One region of the Streptomyces sp. NPDC088147 genome, then DNA from elsewhere that is predicted to be linked to it. Evidence: predicted binding sites of a transcription regulator. Region 1 holds the regulator's gene; the other holds the start of a gene.
The links. Region 1 encodes HrcA, which represses chaperone genes, less so after heat shock. Its sites were predicted from a motif close to TTNGCACTCNGNNNNNCNGAGTGCNAA; they were not measured.

Region 1 (7,471 bases):
CCACCTGTCGACCGGTTCCGACTGGTGTCGGCCGGCGCCGGCCGGTCCACCTGTCGCGTACGGGACACTGGGGGTATGCCTTCCGCACTGCCCGACGGTGACCCCATGCCCGAGACCGGCGCGCTGCCCCCGCACGCCCTCGCGGGCGCGGCGGACCGGCCCCTCGGCTTCTACCTGCACGTTCCGTACTGCGCGACCCGCTGCGGCTACTGCGACTTCAACACGTACACGGCGACCGAGCTGCGCGGCTCGGGCGGTGTCCTGGCCTCCCGTGACAACTACGCGGAGACGCTCGCCGACGAGGTCCGGCTGGCCAGGAAGGTGCTGGGCGACGATCCGAGGCAGGTCCGCACGGTGTTCGTCGGCGGCGGTACGCCGACCCTGCTCGCGGCGGCCGATCTCGTACGGATGCTGGGGGTGATCCGCGACGAGTTCGGGCTCGCGGACGACGCCGAGATCACCACCGAGGCGAATCCGGAGTCCGTGGATCCGGCGTATCTGGCGGCCCTGCGGGAGGGCGGGTTCAACCGCGTCTCCTTCGGGATGCAGAGCGCGAAGCAGCACGTACTGAAGGTCCTGGACCGTACGCACACCCCCGGACGGCCCGAGGCGTGCGTCGCGGAGGCGCGCGCGGCGGGCTTCGAGCACGTGAACCTCGATCTGATCTACGGCACGCCGGGGGAGACCGACGACGACTGGCGCGCGTCGCTCGCGGCGGCGGTGGGGGCCGGGCCCGACCATGTCTCCGCGTACGCGCTGATCGTGGAGGAGGGCACCCAGCTGGCCCGGCGCATCCGGCGCGGCGAGGTCCCGATGACGGACGACGACGAGCACGCGGACCGGTATCTGATCGCGGACGAGATGCTGGCGGAGGCGGGCTTCTCCTGGTACGAGGTGTCCAACTGGGCGACCTCGGAAGCGGCCCGCTGTCTGCACAACGAGCTGTACTGGCGCGGCGCGGACTGGTGGGGCGCGGGTCCGGGCGCCCACAGTCACGTCGGGGGCGTGCGCTGGTGGAACGTGAAGCATCCGGGCGCGTACGCGGCGGCGCTGGCGTCGGGACGGTCGCCGGGCGCGGGGCGGGAGATCCTGGCGGCGGAGGACCGCAGGGTGGAGCGCATCCTCCTGGAGCTGCGGCTGTCCGACGGCTGCGATCTGTCTCTGCTGGCCCCCGCGGGGCTGGCGGCGGCGGGGCGTGCGGTCGGGGACGGGCTGCTGCGGCGGGGGCCGTACGAGGAGGGGCGGGCGGTGCTGACGCTGCGGGGGCGGTTGCTGGCGGACGCGGTGGTCAGGGACCTGGTGGACTGACGGCGGCGCGCGTGACACGGGGTACGGGCACGGCGCGTGCCCGCACCGCACCCCGTGGCGTGTGCGGGCGGCGACCCCGAAGCGGACGCGAATCGGTCCGCGAACCGGCGGGCTCCGCCTGCCCGCACCGGCGAACGATGTCGCCTACGCGGCGGGCCGGGACGGGCACGGTCCCGTCACACGTCACCGCCGGCGGTGACGAAGTCGATCAGTTCCTCCACCCGGCCCAGCAGCGCCGGCTCCAGGTCTCTGTACGTCCGTACCCGCGAGAGGATGTGCTGCCACGCCGCCCCCGTGTTCTCCGGCCAGCCCAGCGCGCGGCACACGCCCGTCTTCCAGTCCTCCCCCCGCGGCACCGCCGGCCACGCCGCGATGCCCACCGAGGACGGCTTCACCGCCTCCCAGACGTCGATATAGGGGTGCCCCACCACCAGGACGTCCGCGCCGGTCACCGCGGACGCGATACGGGACTCCTTCGAGCCCGGTACCAGATGGTCGACCAGGACGCCGAGCCGCGCGTCCGGGGCCGGGGCGAACTCGGTGACGATGGCGGGGAGGTCGTCGATGCCGCCCAGGTACTCGACGACCACGCCCTCGACGCGCAGATCGTCGCCCCACACCTTCTCGACCAGCTCGGCGTCATGCCTGCCCTCCACGTAGATGCGGCCCGCCCTGGCCACGCGTGCGCGGACCCCGGGGACGGCCACCGAGCCGGAGGCGGTGCGGGCCGGGCGGGACGGGGCCGCCGTCGCCGGGCGGACCAGGGTGACCGGCCGGCCCTCCAGCAGGAAGCCCGCGGGCAGCAGCGGGAAGACCCGGTGTTTGCCGAAGCGGTCCTCCAGGGTGACCGTCGGACCCTCGGCGGTCTTCTCGCAGCGGATCACCGCGCCGCAGAAGCCCGTCGACACCTCCTCGACCACCAGATCCGGCTCGGCGGGCACCTCCGGGGCGGGTGCGGACTTCTTCCACGGGGGCGTCAGATCAGGGCTGTAGCTGCGCATTCGCAAGACGATAGGCCGGGCGCGGCACGGGCGCTACGACTCCCCTGCACGCGCGGCCAGCGCGTCCCGCTGCGCCCGGACGAACGCCGCGTCCACCACCGCTCCGTGCCCCGGCACATACAGCGCGTCCTCGCCGCCCAGCGCCAGCAGCCGGTCCAGGGCCGCCGGCCAGCGCGCGGGGAGTGCGTCGGGGCCCGCCTGCGGCTCGCCGGACTCCTCCACCAGGTCGCCGCAGAACACCACCGGAGGGGAGCCCGGCACCAGCATCGCGAGATCGTGGGCGGTGTGACCGGGCCCGGCGTTCACGAGCACGACCCCGAGGCCGCCCAGGTCCAGCGTCACGTCCCCGGAGACCGCGTGCCGGGGCGCCACCAGGAGACCGACCGCCTCGGCGGCTTCCCCGGCGGCGACCCCGTGGCGCACGGCGTCCTCGTACAGGCCCGTCGCGTCCCCGGTCAGCAGCTCGGCCACGCCCGCGGCCCCGTATACCTCGGCCCCGGCGAACGCGGCCGTCCCGAGCACATGGTCGAAGTGCGGGTGGCTCAGCGCGATATGGGTCACACACCGGCCGCCCAGGGGCATCCGGGCCCGGATCCCGGCGCCCTCGCGGAGCGTGGAGCCCGTGTCGTACAGCAGTGCCGCGTCGGAGCCGACGGCCAGTCCGGTCGTCGCGTCCCACCCCGGCAGCCGCAGCCGCCCCACCCTCGGGGCGAGACGTTCCCATCCGGACTCTTCCCAGGGGATGTTCGTGGGCACGTTCATACCGGGACGCTACGGGACGCTACCGGCAACGACCAGCGCGATGCCGGGGTAGCGTGGTCGGCTGCTCTTGCTAGCGGTGTACCCCACGGCCGTACACTGGCTGGGGGAGTGCTGGCACTCCTCCAGAGCGAGTGCCAAAGCCGGAACGACGGACGAGAGCTGGAGGTGTGCGCGATGCTCAGCGAACGCAGGCTGGAGGTGCTGCGCGCCATCGTCCAGGACTATGTCGGGACGGAGGAGCCGGTCGGCTCCAAGGCGCTCACCGAGCGGCACAAGCTCGGTGTCTCCCCGGCGACCGTCCGCAACGACATGGCGGTGCTGGAGGACGAGGGCTTCATCGCCCAGCCGCACACCAGCGCGGGCCGTATCCCGACGGACAAGGGATACCGGCTCTTCGTCGACAAGCTGGCGGGGGTCAAACCCCTGTCCTCGCCGGAGCGCCGTGCCATCCAGAACTTCCTGGACGGAGCCGTCGACCTCGACGATGTCGTGGGCCGTACGGTACGGCTGCTGGCGCAGCTCACCCGGCAGGTCGCCGTCGTCCAGTACCCCTCGCTGACCCGCTCGACGGTGCGGCATGTGGAGCTGCTGGCGCTGGCGCCCGCCCGGCTGATGCTCGTCCTGATCACGGACACCGGACGGGTCGAGCAGCGCATGATCGACTGTCCCGCGCCCTTCGGCGAGACCTCGCTGGCGGACCTGAGGGCCCGGCTCAACAGCCGGGTGGTCGGGCGTCGCTTCGCGGACGTCCCGCAGCTGGTGCAGGACCTGCCCGATTCCTTCGAGCAGGAGGACCGGGGGACCGTCACCACGGTGCTCGCGACCCTGCTCGAAACCCTGGTCGAGGAGACCGAGGAGCGGCTGATGATCGGCGGTACCGCCAACATCACCCGCTTCGGACACGATTTCCCGTTGACCATCCGGCCGGTGCTGGAGGCGCTGGAGGAGCATGTGGTGCTCCTCAAGCTGCTCGGCGAGGCCAAGGACCCGGGCATGACCGTACGTATTGGGCACGAGAACGCCCACGAGGGACTCAACTCCACGTCCGTCGTCGCGGTCGGCTACGGTTCGGGCGACGAGGCAGTCGCCAAACTCGGCGTGGTCGGACCGACCCGCATGGACTACCCCGGAACGATGGGAGCGGTACGCGCAGTGGCACGTTACGTCGGACAGATCCTGGCGGAGTCGTAAGTGGCCACGGACTATTACGCCGTACTCGGCGTGCGCCGCGACGCATCTCAGGACGAGATCAAGAAGGCATTCCGCAGGCTCGCCCGCGAGCTGCATCCGGATGTCAATCCCGATCCCAAGACGCAAGAGCGCTTCAAGGAGATCAACGCCGCCTACGAGGTGTTGTCGGACCCGCAGAAGAAGCAGGTCTACGACCTCGGCGGCGACCCTCTCTCGCAGAGCGGAGGCGGGGGCGCGGGCGGATTCGGAGCCGGTGGCTTCGGCAACTTCTCCGACATCATGGACGCGTTCTTCGGTACGGCGTCGCAGCGCGGCCCGCGGTCGCGGACGCGGCGCGGCCAGGACGCGATGATCCGGCTGGAGATCGACCTCAACGAGTCGGCCTTCGGTACGACCAAGGACATCCAGGTCGACACGGCCGTGGTCTGTACGACCTGTTCGGGCGAGGGCGCGGCGCCGGGCACCTCGGCGCAGACCTGTGACATGTGCCGCGGCCGCGGTGAGGTCTCGCAGGTCACCCGGTCCTTCCTGGGCCAGGTCATGACCTCGCGGCCGTGCCCGCAGTGCCAGGGCTTCGGTACGGTCGTGCCGACGCCGTGCCCCGAGTGCGCGGGTGACGGCCGGATCCGGTCCCGCCGTACGCTCACCGTCAAGATCCCGGCCGGGGTCGACAACGGCACGCGTATCCAGCTCGCGGGCGAGGGCGAGGTCGGGCCCGGCGGCGGTCCCGCCGGTGATCTGTACGTCGAGATCCATGAGCTGCCGCACGCGGTGTTCCAGCGGCGCGGAGACGATCTGCACTGCACGGTCACCATCCCGATGACCGCGGCGTCGCTGGGCACGAAATGCCCGCTGGAGACGCTGGACGGGCTGGAGGAGATCGACGTACGTCCCGGCACGCAGTCGGGTCAGTCGATCCCGCTCCACGGCCGGGGCATCACGCATCTGCGGGGCGGCGGCCGGGGCGATCTGATCGTGCACGTCGAGGTGATGACCCCGTCGAAGCTGGATCCGGAGCAGGAGCGCCTGCTGCGGGAGCTGGCGAAGCTGCGCGGCGAGGAGCGGCCCACCGGCCAGTTCCAGCCCGGCCAGCAGGGGCTGTTCTCGCGGCTGAAGGACGCCTTCAACGGCCGTTGACGGTACGGGTTTCGGCGAATGGCCCGGGGACCGCTCCCCGGGCCATTCGCGTGGTCCCCCGGCCTGACGCCCGTGATCCGCCGCGCATTCCTCTGTCACATGCCCGACGCGGCACCGATTCGTAGCTGTCATACAAGGCATGGCACGATGCCTGCATGTCCTCCGCACTGACCGATCTCTGCCGGTATCCGATCGTGCAGGCCCCCATGGCGGGCGGCGCCTCCTGTCCGCAGTTGGCCGCGGCCGTCTCCGAGGCCGGTGGTCTCGGGTTCCTCGCCGCCGGGTACAAAACGGCGGACGGCATGTACGAAGAGGTCAAACAGTTGCGCGGGCTGACCGCCCGGCCCTTCGGCATCAATCTCTTCATGCCGCAGCCCCGCTACGCCGACCACGCGGCCGTGGAGGTGTACCGCAACCAGCTCGCCGGTGAGGCGACCTGGTACGAGACACCGCTCGGCGACCCCGACGCCGGACGGGACGACGGCTACGAGGCGAAGCTGGCGATACTGCTCGACGACCCGGTGCCCGTCGTGTCGTTCACCTTCGGCTGCCCGACCAGGACGACGCTCGACGCCCTCGCCCAGGCCGGGACGTACACCGTGGTCACGGTGACCACCCCCGAGGAGGCCCAGACCGCGCAGTGGTCCGGCGCCGACGCCGTCTGCGTCCAGGGTGTCGAGGCGGGCGGCCACCAGGGCACGCACCGCGACGACCCGGCCACCGACGCCGCGGGCATCGGGCTGCTCTCGCTGGTGACCCAGGTCAGGGAGGCCGTACAGCTGCCCGTCATCGCCGCCGGCGGGCTGATGCGCGGGGGCCAGATCGCGGGGGTGCTCGCGGCGGGCGCGGACGCGGCGCAGCTCGGCACGGCGTTCCTGGTGTGCCCGGAGTCCGGCGCGCACGCGCTGCACAAGCAGGCCATGACCAACCCGCTGTTCGTACGGACCGAGCTGACCCGGGCGTTCTCCGGGCGCCCCGCGCGCGGGCTCGTGAACCGCTTCATGCGCGAGCACGGCCCGTACGCCCCGCCCGCCTATCCCGAGGTCCATCACCTCACCTCCGGGCTGCGCAAGGCCGCCGTCAAGGTGGGCGACCCGCAGGGCATGGCGCTCTGGGCGGGACAGGGCCACCGCATGGCCCGCGAGCTGCCCGCGGGACAGCTGGTCGAGGTGCTGAAGGGTGAACTCGAAGCGACCCGAGCCTCGTTGATGCCGGGCCTGGGCAACGTCTCGTGACCGCCCCTGTCTTCGTCACCGAGGGCGGCGGACTGCGGATCGGTACGGTCACCCTGGACGGCCCGGAGGGGCGGCACGCCGTCTCCGTACGGCGGTTGCGCGTCGGCGAGGAGATCGTGCTGACGGACGGCGCGGGCACCGGCGCGTACGGGACGGTCGCGGCGGTCGAGGGCAAGGACCGGCTGGACGTCGCCGTCACCGGGGTACGGACCGAGCCGGAGCCCATGCCCCGCATCACCGTCGTCCAGGCGCTGCCCAAGGGCGACCGCGGGGAACTGGCCGTCGAGACGATGACCGAGACCGGCGTCGACGCGATCGTGCCGTGGCAGGCGGCGCGCTGCATCACGCAGTGGAAGGGCGACCGGGGCGCCAAGGCGCTCGCCAAGTGGCGGGCCACGGCGCGCGAGGCGGGCAAGCAGTCGCGCAGGCTCCGCTTCCCCGAGGTCACGGACGCGCTGTCGGCCAGGCAGGTCGCGGCGCTGCTCGCGGACGCGGACTTCGCCGCCGTACTGCACGAGGAGGGCAGCGAGCCGCTGGCCACCGCGCCGCTGCCCGCCGAGGGCCGGATCGTGCTGGTCGTGGGGCCCGAAGGGGGCGTGTCCCCGCAGGAGTTGACGGCTTTCGCGGAGGCGGGCGCGCGGCCGTACCGGCTCGGCCGCAGCGTGCTGCGCACCTCCACGGCGGGGACGGCGGCCACGGCGCTCCTGCTCGGCCGCACCGGCCGCTGGTCCTGACGGGCCGCTGGTCCTGACCGGTCACTGGTCCTGACGGTCTGCTGGTCCTGACCGGCTGCTGGTCCTGACCGGCCACTGGTCCTGACGGCCGCCGGGCCATCGG
Region 2 (7,471 bases), on a different contig from region 1:
CGCCCGGGTCGACGAGAACATCGGATCGCTGGACATCGTTCTCGACGGGGAGCAGCTGGGGCTGCTGAACGGGCTGGCCGAGGGCGTGGTGGGGCGCCGCTCGGACAACGACGACCCGAACTGGGTGTCGGACACCCGCGAATGACGACGACAGGCGCGCGACGACACGACCGGTACGACGGTCGCGGCGGGCGCGATGGACGCACGGACCGGCACGGGCCCAGAGGGAAAGAGAGCGGAACAGAACATGAGCGGACGCCTGGACGGAACGGTCGCGCTGGTCACCGGCGCGAGCAGCGGTATCGGTGAGGCGACGGCCCTGTCCCTGGCCGCCGAGGGCGCGTCGGTCGCCGTCGTGGCCCGCCGCGAGGACCGGCTCGACGCTCTCGTGGCCCGGATCCGGGACGCGGGCGGCAGCGCGCACGCGTTCGGCGCGGACATCACCGAGGCGGGCGAGGGCGAGGCGGTCGTCACCCGGGCCGTGGAGGAACTGGGCCGGCTGGACACCGTCGTGAACAACGCGGGCGTGATGCTGCTCGGGCCCGCGCTGGACACTCCGGTCACGGAGTGGCAGCGGATGGTCGACCTCAATCTGTCGGCGCTGCTCCGGGTGACGCACACCGCGCTGCCGCACCTGGTGTCGGCCGCGGCCGACGGGCCGCGCGGGGTCGCCGACCTGGTGAACATCAGCTCCGTCGCGGGACGGGTGGCCACCGCAGGAGCGGCGGTCTACAACCTGACGAAGTTCGGGGTGGCGGCGGTCAGCGAGGCGCTGCGCCAGGAGCTGGCGGGCAAGCACGTACGCGTGAGCGCGGTGGAGCCGGGCGCGGTGGTCACGGAGCTGACCCACCACCTCGGGGACGGGGTGCGCGACCACATCGAGGCCTGGTACGGCGGGATGGAGAGCCTGCGCCCTGAGGACATCGCGGAGGCGATCGAGTACATCGTGACCCGGCCGCGCCGGGTGGCGGTCAACGAGATGCTGATCAGGCCGACGGAACAGGTCTGACCTGACCGCCCGCGCGGGGGCAGCCGCGCGGGGCCCGGCCTCGCCGGGCTCCGCGTCCGACCCCGCTCCGTCGGCGCCGCTCCGCACCGCTAACCTCTGGCGAATGATCAGCCGCGCTCCGCTGCCGCCGCCCCCGCCCGAGGAGCCGGGCCCGTGGCCCGATCACGCCGCGTGGCTCGCCGAGCGGGCCGAGGCCATGGTGGAGCTGAGCAGACGCGGTCTCTCCCTCGCACGTCTGGTGGCGCTCTGGCTGACAGGGGCGCTCGCCGTGGTCGGCTGGGCGGCCGTCGGGGCGGCGATCCAGAGCTTCGAGGGCGGTGGGCTGGGCCTGATGACCGGAGTGGTCCTGCTGGGCCTCGCGGCGCTCCTCCTGGTCCCGGCGGCGGTCGCGGTCGGCTTCTGGCTGAGCCGGGGCCGTCTCATACGGGAGCGGCTGGCCGCCTGGGCGGAGTCCGTCCCGGAACGTGTGACGGACCTCCGTGTGGGCGCGCACCGGCGGTCCGTGATGTGGCTGCTGCCCTCGGTGCTGCTGTGTCTGGTGGGGGTGTGGGCGACGGGCCGGGCCCTGGCCGAGGCCGTGAGCGGGGGCGTGACAGGCCGCGAGCCGGTCACGCTGGGTGAGACGGCGTACGCGCTGGGGCTCGGCGGGACGCTCCTGATGACCGGTCTGCTCGGGCTGGTCCCGTCGGTCAGGCATCAGTACTGGTCAGAGCGGTTGATGAGGCCGACGCCGGTCCGCGGCGGCGGAGGCGCGCATCGCTGAGGCCGGTCTTACCGTGTCCGTCCTATCCTGAAGAGGGAACGCATGCGCCATTCAGGGTTAAGGGGCGGCGGATGGAATGGGTCTGGTGGATTTTCGTCTTCTTCCTCGTGGGCGGTTTCGGCTGGATGGCCGACACGGGTCGTACAGCGCTGCAGACCCGGCACGAACGAAGAATTGAGCGCCTCAAGCTCCAGGAGCACGAACGGCTGGCCATCGAGCAGGCCAACAAGCCCCCGGAGCCGGTGTGCGGCTGCTCGCACCATCTGGCGAAGCACGACCGGCAGGGCAAGTGCCACGAGGACGTGGAGGTGCCGATGGAGTGGGACGAGAACAAGAAGCCCCTGCGGTACGAGCGCCGGCAGTGCAACTGCCAGCAGTACATCGGCCCGCAGCCGCTGTCCCAGATCTACGCGGACGAGCTGACGGACCTGAACTGACGGACGCGAGCGGACCCGACGGGCCCGCGGGGCCGATGCGACCGGGCCCGGGGGGCCTATGCGACCGGGTGGCCGATGAGCATCGTCGGCGCGCCCGCGACCCTCGTGAGGAAGACGGTCGTCGCGTGCGGACCTCTGAGTTTGAGGCGGCGGCGCAACTCCTCGGGCTCCACCGCCGAGCCGCGCTTTTTCACGGTCAGCACGCCGACCTCGCGCTCGCGCAGCAGGGCCTTCAGCTTCTTGAGGCCGAAGGGGAGCTGGTCGGTGATCTCGTAGGCCGTGGCGAACGCGGTCGGGCGCGCTTCGTCGGCCGTGATGTACGCGATCGTCTCGTCGATCAGCCCGCCGTCCAGGTCCTCGGCGACCTCGGCGACCAGATGCGCGCGGATGACGGCGCCGTCCGGCTCGTACAGGAAACGGCCGACCGGCCGGACCGCCGGGTCGGGCAGACCGCGGCCGGTGAGGGTGGCGCCGGAGGGCAGGAGGGTGGCGCGGCGCGTACCGGGGACGATGCTCTCCTGGCCCCGGCTCCCGACTCCGGCTCCGTTCCCTTCATCCCTGTGGCCGTGCCCGTTCGCGTCCCCGCGCCCGCGTTCACCCTCGCGCCGGTGCCAGAGCACGGCTTCCTTCACGTCACCGCCGTCCGAGATCCACTCGGCCTCGAAGTCGTCCGGGATCAGTTCGTGCGGGATGCCGGGCGCGATCTTGACCGCGCCCGCGCCGGTCCCGCGTACCGCGTCGACCGCCCAGGACAGCGGCGGTGAGTACGCCTCCGGATCGAAGATCCTGCCCCGGCCGCCGCGCCGCGCGGGGTCGATGAAGAGGGCGTCGGCCCCGGTCGTGTCGTACTCCAGGACATCCGCCCGGGTCACCGCCACGGGCGGGCCGTCCGGCGCCAGGGTGCGCACGTTGGTGAGGGCGATCTCGCAGGTCAGCGGGTCGAGATCGACGCCGGTCACGGCGAGGCCCGCGCGGGCCAGCTCGATCGCGTCGCCGCCGATGCCGCAGCAGAGGTCCGTGACGCGTGCGTCGGGTGCGAGCGCGCGGAACCGGGCGGCCCGGTGGGCGGCGACGCTGCCGCGCGTGGCCTGCTCGACGCCGTTCGGCGTGAAGTACATGCGGTACGCGTCCTCCGCGCCGAACTTCGCCACCGCGCGCTGCCGCAGCCGCGCCTGCGCCAGCGCCGCCGACACCAGCTCGGCCGGGTGCTCACGGCGCAGCCGCGTGGCGAGGGCGAGTTCCTGGGCCGGGTCGTGGTCGCGCAGTTCGGCGAGCAGGGCCTGTCCCTCGGCGGAGAGGAGGGGCGCGAGGAGCGGCGTGGGAGGAGCCGGAACGGGAGGGGGCGAGGCGGCGGGAGAGGAGGCGCGGTCGGTCACCCGGTCCATTGTGGGCCAGCCGGGGGACGGTGCGCGCCGGGGCGGCGGTGTCGGGCGACCGGAGGCTCCGCGCGCTGACAGGATGCGACGCCATGCAGCTAGTACGACAAAAAGAAGAAACGATCATGCAAGCCGCATACCGTGCACCGGGATGCGGACGATGGCGCGGCCGTACGGTCCTGGTCACACTGCTGGTCGCCGCCCTCGGCTCGGGATGCGCCGCCGGATCCGGCGAACCTGCGAAGTCCTCGCACGGCGCGTCCGCCGCCGGGAAGCCGGGCCAGGCCGCCGGGGCGCCGCGCGAGCTGAAGGCGGCCGAACTGGACGCGCTCTACGCGCCCGAGAACGTACGCCGCACGCAGGCCGTGCGCGCGGTCGCGGCGAAGAAATGGGGGCTCGCGAGCACTCCCCTGCCCGCGCCCCGGCCGCCCGCCGTCAAGCCGGAGATCAGCACGCGCGAGGGCTTCGAGGTCGAGGGCGGCGAGGACCTGCCGCCGCTGTTCACCACCGTCCCGGTCGACGGCAAGAAGGTCGTCTTCCTGACGATGGACGACGGCTCGGAGAAGGACCCCGAACTGCTGCGGATGATGAGCGAGCTGAAGATCCCGTACACCGCTTTCCTCAGCGATTACGTCATCAATGACAACTACGGCTACTTCACGCAGATGCGGGACCGCGGGGTCGCCATCCAGAACCACACCCTCAACCACCCGTACATGCCCGGCCTGTCGTACGAGGAGCAGAAGCACGAGATCTGCGGCCAGCAGGACCTGCTGGAGAAGAACTACGGGAAGCGGCCCACGCTCTTCCGGCCGCCGTACGGCAATTACAACGCCGACACGCTGCGCGCCGCCAAGGAGTGCGGGATCAAGGCCGCGCCGATCTGGGCGTCCGAGGCGTATCCCGACCACATGGAGTGGCGCGAGTGGGACCGGGACATGCACCCCGGCGACATCATCCTGACCCACTTCCGCGGGCGGGACGAGTGGAAGGGCAGCATGCCCGACATGATCCGCCACGTGATGAAGGTCGTCACGGACAAGGGATACGCCGTCGGCAAGCTGGAGGACTACGTATGAGACCCGCGCACCGGCTGCTGGCCGGGGTGCTGGCCGCCGGTGCGCTCCTCGCGGCCGGCTGCGCGCAGTCGGCCGACGCGATGGACCCGATGGACCCGATCGAACGGCTCGGCCGCAAGGCGGCGCAGGGGGTGAGCCCGCACGACTCGGATCCGTCCCGGGTGCCCGTGCCGCTGCCGGGGCCGGGCCCGGGATCGATGACCCCGTCCACGGACCCGTCCTCGGACGCGCACATGGACCCGTCAGGGCCGGGCGCTCCCGTACGCCCCGTCTGCGGCCTGCACGAGATGTCGCCCCCGCCGCCGCCTGCACCGCCGCTCGCGCACCCGCTCGCGCCGCCGTCCCCGCTGCTGTCCACGTCCGAGCCGCCGTCGCCACCACTCCGGCACTGCCCCTCGGTCCTGCCGGGTTCGTACGGAACCCCTGCCCCCGGAGGTGCGTTTCCGTAGGTGGGAAAGATCCGCCACGACCGCGCTCATTGGCACTCCGCTTGACCGAGTGCTAATCGCAGTCATAGTCTCAGGTCTGGCACTCCCCACTGGAGAGTGCCAAAGCGCGACTGGCAGGTCCGGCACCCGCGACGACGGATCTATCTGGTCGCCACCCTCAGACAGTTAACCCCGTGAGATCTCCGAAGGGGGAGGTCGGATCGTGACGACCGCCAGCACCAAGGTTGCCATCAAGCCGCTCGAGGACCGCATTGTGGTCCAGCCGCTCGACGCCGAGCAGACCACGGCCTCTGGCCTGGTTATCCCGGACACCGCCAAGGAGAAGCCCCAGGAGGGCGTCGTCCTGGCTGTGGGACCGGGCCGATTCGAGAACGGCGAGCGGCTTCCGCTCGACGTCTCCGTCGGCGACGTCGTTCTGTACAGCAAGTACGGCGGCACCGAAGTGAAGTACAGCGGCGAGGAATACCTCGTCCTCTCGGCTCGCGACGTACTCGCGATCATCGAGAAGTAATTCACCTAATTGCTTTTGGACTGCGCCCCTGGCCCCCCTGCGATTGCCGGGCGGACAGGGGCGCAGTTCATTGAGAGGACAGAGAAGCTCCCATGGCGAAGATCCTGAAGTTCGACGAGGACGCCCGTCGCGCCCTCGAGCGCGGCGTCAACAAGCTTGCCGACACGGTGAAGGTGACGATCGGCCCCAAGGGCCGCAATGTCGTCATCGACAAGAAGTTCGGCGCCCCGACCATCACCAACGACGGTGTCACGATCGCCCGCGAGGTCGAGATCGACGACCCGTACGAGAACCTCGGCGCCCAGCTGGTGAAGGAGGTGGCGACCAAGACCAACGACATCGCGGGTGACGGCACCACCACCGCCACCGTGCTGGCCCAGGCGCTGGTCCGCGAGGGCCTGCGCAACGTCGCCGCGGGCGCTTCCCCGGCCGCCCTGAAGAAGGGCATCGACGCCGCGGTCAAGGCCGTGTCCGAGGAGCTCCTCGCGACCGCCCGCCCGATCGACGACAAGTCCGACATCGCCGCCGTCGCCGCGCTCTCCGCCCAGGACGAGCAGGTCGGCGAGCTGATCGCCGAGGCGATGGACAAGGTCGGCAAGGACGGTGTCATCACCGTCGAGGAGTCCAACACCTTCGGTCTGGAGCTGGACTTCACCGAGGGCATGGCCTTCGACAAGGGCTACCTGTCCCCGTACATGGTGACCGACCAGGAGCGGATGGAGGCCGTCCTCGACGACCCGTACATCCTGGTCCACCAGGGCAAGATCGCCAGCATCCAGGACCTGCTCCCGCTGCTGGAGAAGGTCATCCAGGCGGGTGGCTCCAAGCCGCTGCTGATCATCGCCGAGGATGTCGAGGGCGAGGCGCTCTCCACCCTCGTCGTCAACAAGATCCGCGGCACGTTCAACGCCGTCGCGGTGAAGGCCCCCGGCTTCGGTGACCGCCGCAAGGCCATGCTCGGCGACATCGCCACCCTCACCGGTGCGACCGTCATCGCCGAGGAGGTCGGCCTCAAGCTCGACCAGGCCGGTCTGGACGTGCTGGGCTCCGCCCGCCGCGTCACCATCTCCAAGGACGACACGACCATCGTCGACGGTGGCGGCAACTCCGCCGACGTCGCCGGGCGCGTCAACCAGATCAAGGCCGAGATCGAGTCCACGGACTCCGACTGGGACCGCGAGAAGCTCCAGGAGCGCCTCGCGAAGCTGGCCGGCGGCGTGTGCGTGATCAAGGTCGGCGCCGCCACCGAGGTGGAGCTGAAGGAGAAGAAGCACCGTCTGGAGGACGCCATCTCCGCGACCCGCGCCGCGGTCGAGGAGGGCATCGTCTCCGGTGGCGGCTCCGCTCTGGTGCACGCCGCCAAGGTGCTCGACGGCAACCTCGGCAAGGAGGGCGACGAGGCCACCGGTGTCGCGGTCGTCCGCCGCGCCGTGGTCGAGCCGCTGCGCTGGATCGCCGAGAACGCCGGCCTTGAGGGCTACGTCATCACCTCCAAGGTGTCGGAGCTGGACAAGGGCCACGGCTTCAACGCCGCGACCGGCGAGTACGTCGACCTGGTGAAGGCCGGCGTCATCGACCCGGTCAAGGTCACGCGCTCCGCCCTGGAGAACGCCGCGTCCATCGCCTCGCTGCTGCTCACGACCGAGACCCTGGTCGTCGAGAAGCCGGCCGAGGAAGAGGCCGACGCGGGTCACGGCGGCCACGGCCACAGCCACTGAGGCACAGAAGTCCTGCCGGACGAACGCACCGAGGCCCGGCACCCCTCCGCGGGGGTGCCGGGCCTCGGCGCGTTCCGCGCGCTCCGGCGGCGTCGACCGGCGGCGTCGACCGTCAGGCCGTCGACCGGC

Region 2: a site for HrcA is predicted at 5,143-5,169, ahead of groES (co-chaperone GroES). Genes of this name have one in related genera too.

The regions. Positions count from the first base shown of each region.
Region 1 covers NZ_JBIUSY010000002.1:435,756-443,226, forward strand. Annotated here, with positions in the region: gene hemW (radical SAM family heme chaperone HemW) at 76-1,308, shown strand; gene ACIOGX_RS07210 (DUF3097 domain-containing protein) at 1,485-2,309, opposite strand; gene ACIOGX_RS07215 (MBL fold metallo-hydrolase) at 2,343-3,071, opposite strand; gene hrcA (heat-inducible transcriptional repressor HrcA) at 3,246-4,262, shown strand; gene dnaJ (molecular chaperone DnaJ) at 4,263-5,399, shown strand; gene ACIOGX_RS07230 (nitronate monooxygenase) at 5,555-6,634, shown strand; gene ACIOGX_RS07235 (16S rRNA (uracil(1498)-N(3))-methyltransferase) at 6,631-7,368, shown strand.
Region 2 covers NZ_JBIUSY010000007.1:463,186-470,656, reverse strand. Annotated here, with positions in the region: gene ACIOGX_RS25690 (aldo/keto reductase) at 1-145, shown strand, start outside; gene ACIOGX_RS25685 (SDR family NAD(P)-dependent oxidoreductase) at 248-1,009, shown strand; gene ACIOGX_RS25680 (hypothetical protein) at 1,113-1,772, shown strand; gene ACIOGX_RS25675 (hypothetical protein) at 1,844-2,209, shown strand; gene ACIOGX_RS25670 (SAM-dependent methyltransferase) at 2,266-3,594, opposite strand; gene ACIOGX_RS25665 (polysaccharide deacetylase family protein) at 3,678-4,664, shown strand; gene ACIOGX_RS25660 (hypothetical protein) at 4,661-5,113, shown strand; gene groES (co-chaperone GroES) at 5,316-5,624, shown strand; gene groL (chaperonin GroEL) at 5,717-7,342, shown strand.